Regions from separate parts of the Romboutsia lituseburensis genome, predicted to be linked through region 2. Evidence: a T-box and tRNA genes for the amino acid it is inferred to sense, from the RefSeq annotation. Region 2 holds a T-box; the other holds one or more tRNA genes.
The links. The T-box of region 2 lies ahead of serS (serine--tRNA ligase). A T-box ahead of a tRNA ligase gene usually reads a tRNA of that ligase, here a tRNA-Ser.
Positions count from the first base shown of each region.

Region 1 (3,439 bases), 450 kb from region 2:
GATAAATCTGTTGTATTTACTAATTATAATAGAATAATACAAGTTTTGGTGATACTACTAGATAATGCATTTAAATTTACAGGAGAAGAAGGAACTGTGAGTTTAGAAACTATTATAGAAAAAGAGTTTCTAAATGTTGTTGTATCTGATACCGGAATTGGAATAGATGAAGAGGATAGACCTTTTGTATTTGATAGATTTTATAAAGTTGATAAATCTAGGCAATCTATGGGTACGGGAATTGGATTATCTATAGCTGCAGAAATAATAAGGCACTTAGATGAAGAAATCTATGTTGAATCAAATGTAGGAGTAGGATCTAGATTTATATTTACTATACATTATGAATAGTTTAAAATAATAAAAAATAAGTTATATTTACGTAAAATGTAAATTGAACTAAGTTTGACATGATTTTGACACAAAAAGTACACAATTGTACGATATAATATGCAAGGAAACATTAATAAGAATTGGGGGATAAATATATGTGTGCAACTTGTAAAGAGCATCAATGTACTTGTAATAATCAAGGAACATGTGACGTTTGTAAGTCTAATGCTTGTACTTGTAATGGGGCAGGTACTTGTGAAGCTTGCAATAAATAATTATATAGGAGAGTAGATCTAAAAATTTAGATATACTCTCTTTAAGATTCTATTTAAAATATTTAAATTTAATTAGCTAAAGCATAGAAATTTATTTTTATATATGATAAAAAATAAAGCATGGGGAGGAAATTATGAAATTAAAAAAGAGCATAGCATTAATGTTAGGAACTGTGTTAGTTTTAGGTCTTGTTGGTTGCGCTTCAAGGAAAGTAGATAATTCAAGTGATAAGACTTCTTCAGGAGAAAGTAAATCATCTCATTATCCCGTAACTATTCAAACGTATAATTATAAGAAAGAACCTATAGAGGTAACATTTGATAAAGCACCAGAAAATGTTGTAGCAGTATATCAAAACTCTATAGAAACAATGTTAGCATTAGGTCTAGAGGATAAAATAAAGTTAGCAGCAGGTTTAGATCATGAAGTTAAAGACGAATATAAAGAAGCTTTTAGTAAAGTGAACTATTCAGATAAGTTTACACCTGATAAAGAAACTGTAATAATGGAAAAACCTGATCTTATATTCTCTTGGTGGTCTATATTTGATGAGAAAAGATTAGGTGAAGTAAATTACTGGCAAGACAAAGGAATAAATACATATATGTCAGTAAACAGTGGTGCTACAGAAGAAAAAACAGTAGATAATGAGATAACAGATATATTAAATGTAGGGAAAATATTTGATGTTGAAGATAAAGCTAAAGCTATAACAGATGAAATAAAAAATGGTATAGATGATGTTGTAAAAAAAGTAAAAGGTCAAGAAAAACAAACAACACTAATTGTTGAATACATGGATGGAAAGATCTATACTTATGGAGCTAAAACTTTAGGTGGAGATATGGTATCTAAATTAGGTGCAGAATTATTAAATCCAGAAGGTGGAGATATAGGTGAAGAGGATTTAATAAAATTAAATCCAGATTCTATATTTGTAGTATATATGGATAGAAATGATAAAAATGTAGCTCAAGGTGAAGTTGATAAAATTTTAAATAACAAAGCACTAGCAAATCTAAAAGCTGTAAAAGATAAAAGAATAAATCCTATAGCGTTAGGAGATATGTATTGTAGTGGTGTAAGAACTATTGATGGTATAAATACATTTGCTCAAGGGCTATATCCAGAATTAAAAAAATAATATTTAATGATAAAGCAATAAGAGATGCTATCTAGTATTTTTTATTGCTTTATATAATTTAAATAAAAAAAGTAGTAAAACATAAAAAATATATATAAATTATATTGACTAATTTTAAATAATATAATATAATTAATTTGTAAGTGAACAGAGCTTGGAGAAGTACTCAAGTGGCTCAAGAGGATCCCCTGCTAAGGGATTAGGCTGGATTAAACCGGTGCGAGGGTTCGAATCCCTCCTTCTCCGCCAGTGAAAGACTATCGATTTATCGGTAGTTTTTTTTTATGGATTTTCCATAATTTGAAAGGAGATGTTCTACGTGAGAAGCAGTAGAGAAAGAGCTTACAATATATTAGAAAGAGCTCAAAATTCTAAATACAGACTAGTAAGAGATTCTCTTTTAGTTGGAATTCTAGTAGGTTTAACTATAGTACTACATAGATTTATTGCATCCAAATTAAGTCATGTATTTATCGACGTATATTCTAGAGGAAAAGAAAATCTAGTATATATACCAATAATATTTATCGTATTAATTATATTAGGCTATATAGTAGCAAAACAAATCAAGAGAGAACCAATGATAAGTGGAAGTGGTATACCTCAAGTGGAAGGTATATTAACTAGAAGATTAGAAATAAATTGGTTTAGAGTCTTAATTCATAAATTCATAGGAGGTCTTATTTGTTTAGGTGCTGGACTATCAGTTGGTAGGGAAGGACCATCGGTACAAATGGGTGCCTGTATAGGAGAAGGCGTATCAAAAAATCTAAAAAAACTAGAAAATGAAGAAAAATATTTAATAACGAGTGGAGCAAGTGCAGGTTTATCTGCCGCTTTTAATGCGCCATTATCAGGTGTAATGTTTGCTTTAGAAGAAGCTCATAAGAACTTCTCTCCATTAGTATTATTATCAGCAATGATAGCATCTTTAACTGCTGATTTTGTATCAAAACAATTCTTCGGTTTAATACCATCATTACACTTTGGAGCATTGACACCAATACCATTAAAATACTATTGGGTACTTATAATATTAGGTATAACAATAGGTATTAGTGGATTTATATTCAATAATGGAATTTTAAAAACTCAAAGTATTTTCAAAAACAGTAAGTTAAGTACAGAAATGAAAACAATAATACCTTTTATAATGACAGGTATAGTAGGTTTAACATCACCAATATTATTAGGTGGTGGTCATGAGCTTATAATGAGTTTAAAAAGTGGTGGAGTTGCTATAAATATTTTATTTGTGTTTATAGTAGTTAAATTCTTATTTACATTTATATGCTTTGGATCAGGAGTTCCTGGAGGAATATTTTTCCCTTTACTTACATTAGGAGCATTAGTTGGAAATGTGGTTGGAATTATAGCTATATCTTATTTAGGTGTACCAGATAGTTATATTATAAACTTTATAGTATTAGCAATGGCGGGGCATTTCGCTGCAACCGTAAAAGCACCTATAACTGCAATTATATTAATTTCTGAAATGACAGGTTCTTTAGAGCACTTATTATCACTTTCTATAGTAGTTGTTATTGCACAAATTACATCGGATATATTAAAGGTTCATCCTATATATGAAAGTTTATTAGAAAGACTTTTATCTAAGGGAGAAAATAAATATGAAGGAAATGGTAAGAAAACTTTATTAGAAGCGGCAGTTCATATGAATAGTGA
Region 1 is NZ_JANQBQ010000001.1:1,970,620-1,974,058, reverse strand. Features, by position in the region: gene NWE74_RS09515 (sensor histidine kinase) at 1-351, shown strand, start outside; gene NWE74_RS09510 (ABC transporter substrate-binding protein) at 743-1,753, shown strand; tRNA gene NWE74_RS09505 (tRNA-Ser) at 1,910-2,002, shown strand; gene NWE74_RS09500 (chloride channel protein) at 2,064-3,439, shown strand, end outside.
Region 1: it encodes a tRNA-Ser, which carries the amino acid that the T-box ahead of serS (serine--tRNA ligase) is inferred to sense. The anticodon was not compared.

Region 2 (3,439 bases):
CACCACTACACATTATGCATGGTTCCATAGTAACATATAAATCACAATCAATCAATCTCCATCCACCTAGATTTTGTGCTGCTTGTCTAATAGCTAAAATCTCAGCGTGTGCAGTACAGTCATTTAAAGTTTCAGTAAGATTATGACCTCGTCCTACTATTTCACCATCTTTAACTACAACCGCTCCAATTGGAGTTTCTTTTTTTTCATATGCTTTATATGCTTCTTTTAATGCTTCCTTCATATAGAATGATGTTTCCATACTGCCTCCTAGAACTTATAACACTTTTATATTATCATAATTTTTTTTATAATTCAACTTAAATTTTATATTACCTTATATATAATATCTACATTTTTGTTAATACTCAGTACTTATTATACTAAATAGTTAGTTAATTTTTTATATTACTTATTTTAATTTCAATAAATTTCCATATTAAATACATTAAAATAAAATATTTTATCAAAAATAAAAAAGTAGTTTATCTAGTTAAACTAGATAAACTACTTATCTAAATATAATTTATATTAGAATTTTTTATAATTCATTTTTCTTTATAACATCTACACCCATATATGGTCTTAATACCTCTGGAACTATTACTGATCCATCAGCTTGTTGGTAATTTTCTAATACTGCTGCTAAACTTCTTCCTACTGCTAATCCTGATCCATTTAATGTATGAACATATTCTGCTTTAGATTTTTTATCTCTCTTGAATCTTATACCAGCTCTTCTAGCTTGGAAGTCTTCGAAGTTTGAACAAGAAGATATTTCAACATATCTGTTGTAACTTGGCATCCATACTTCTAAGTCATATTTAAATGCTGCAGTGAATCCTAAATCTCCTGTACATATTCTTACTACTCTGTATGGTAATCCTAACATTTGTAACATTTTTTCAGCATCATTAGTTAATTTTTCTAATTCGTTGTAAGATTCTTCTGGTGCAACAAATTTAACTAATTCAACTTTATTGAATTGATGTTGTCTTACTAATCCTCTAGTATCTCTACCAGCAGATCCTGCTTCTGATCTGAAACATGGAGTATATGCACAGTATTTTACAGGTAATTGTTCTAAAGATAATATTTCATCTCTGTGTATGTTAGTTACAGGTACTTCTGCAGTTGGTACTAAGAAGTAATCTACACCTTCTATTTTAAACATATCTTCTTCGAATTTAGGTAATTGTCCTGTTCCTACAAAGCTTGTTCTATTAGCCATGAAAGGTGGTAATACTTCAGTATATCCATGTTGATCAACATGAGTATTTAAGAAGAAGTTTATTAAAGCTCTTTCAAGTCTAGCTCCTAATCCTTTGTATAAAGTAAATCTTGATCCAGTTATTTTACCAGCTGTTTCAAAATCTAGTATTCCTAATCCTGTTCCTAAATCCCAGTGAGCTTTCTCTTCGAATTCAAACTTTGGTATTTCTCCCCAAGTTCTTACCTCAACGTTGTCTTCATCTGTAGTTCCTTGTGGAACATCTGGATGAGGAACATTAGGTATTCTCATTAAGTTATATTCCATTTCACCTTCAACAGTTCTAACTTTTTCATCGATAGCCTTTATCTTATCAGATAATTCTTTTAACTCAGCTTTTGCAGCTTCTACATCTTTACCTTCTTTTATTAATTGAGGTATCTTTTTAGACTCAACATTTAGCTCATTTTTCATTACTTCAACTTCTTTAAGTAACTCTCTTCTCTTATCATCTAATTCTATAACGGCTTCTAGATTAAATTCTTTTTCTCCCCTTCTATCCATAGCTTTTTTTATATCTTCTAAGTTTTCTCTTATTCTTCTAACATCTAACATTATTTTTTCCTCCTGATTTTTTGTTTTTTTACTCTAATTTACCACTTTTGAGTTGTATAAAATTTATTAATTATTTATAAAAGTTGCGCCTACTGTTATAAATATTTTTATTAGTTTAAGTTACTTCAATAACGTTTTTTTCAATACATGTATTATAAAACTAAAATTATTTAATTGACTACAATAGTTGAAGGTAATAAAAAAAGACCCTCGTTCCCTATAAAAGGGACGAAAGTCTTGATCCGCGTTGCCACCCTAATTGATTATATATAAATATAATCCTCTCAGTCCTGTAACGTAGGTTTACGGTTAATCATTATCCGATTAACAGCTCCAGAATAGATTCAACAACCATTGTAATGAGTTCACACCAACCACTCACTCTCTGAATACAAAATGCTATTTACTAATTTCCTTCTCAGCTTTTCAACTAATTGTTTTATTTGATACTCATTATATTATATATGTTAACAACTTTCAATACTATTATTCAAATTTTTTTATTTATTTTTTATTTTATTGTTTGTGGATATATTATAATCCATCTATTTTTATAATATATTTATTTATAAAAAATACTATAATTATTTTTTTATTCATCAAAATACTATGAATTTTACTATTTTTTTTACTTATATTTTATATTTATCTACTTTTATAGACCATATTTTCATTTAAATTTATTCATATACTCCTAAATTTAATTATTTTAAATTTATTCTAAAATTACGTAGTGCTCTATCACAATCTATTTTGCCAATAAAAAAACATCCTAAATTTTTTAGGATGCTAAAACTACAATAAAAAAAGATTACGTGGCTACGTCTTACTCTCCCAGGGGGTCGCCCCCCAAGTACCATCAGCGCTAAAGAGCTTAACTTCTGTGTTCGGAATGGGAACAGGTGTATCCTCTTTGCTATAATAACCACATAATCTTTATTTTTAGAGTTAATACTCTGAAAACTGTATATCATTTAGAGTGAATCATTTATTGGTCAAGTCCTCGACCTATTAGTATCGATAAGCTAAATACATTACTGCACTTACACCTTCGACCTATCAACCAGGTAGTCTTCCTGGGGTCTTACCCTTACGGTGGGAAATCTTATCTTGAAGTTGGCTTCGCGCTTAGATGCTTTCAGCGCTTATCCATTCCGTACATAGCTACCCAGCCATGCCCTTGGCAGAACAACTGGTACACCAGAGGTACGTCCATCCCGGTCCTCTCGTACTAAGGACAGGTCTCCTCAAATTTCCTACGCCTGCGACGGATAGGGACCGAACTGTCTCACGACGTTCTGAACCCAGCTCGCGTACCACTTTAATGGGCGAACAGCCCAACCCTTGGGACCTACTACAGCCCCAGGATGTGATGAGCCGACATCGAGGTGCCAAACCTCCCCGTCGATGTGGACTCTTGGGGGAGATAAGCCTGTTATCCCCAGGGTAGCTTTTATCCGTTGAGCGATGGCCCTTCCATGCGGTACCACCGGATCACTAAGTCCGACTTTCGTCCTTGCTCGACCTGTATGTCTTGCAATCAAGCTTCCTTTTGCCTTTGCACTCTTCGCACGATTTCCGACCGTGCTGAGGAAACCTTTGAGCGCCTCCGTT
Region 2 is NZ_JANQBQ010000001.1:2,418,666-2,422,104, reverse strand. Features, by position in the region: gene NWE74_RS11725 (nucleoside deaminase) at 1-262, opposite strand, end outside; gene serS (serine--tRNA ligase) at 542-1,825, opposite strand; T-box leader at 2,047-2,254, opposite strand; rRNA gene rrf (5S ribosomal RNA) at 2,639-2,755, opposite strand; rRNA gene NWE74_RS11710 (23S ribosomal RNA) at 2,817-3,439, opposite strand, start outside.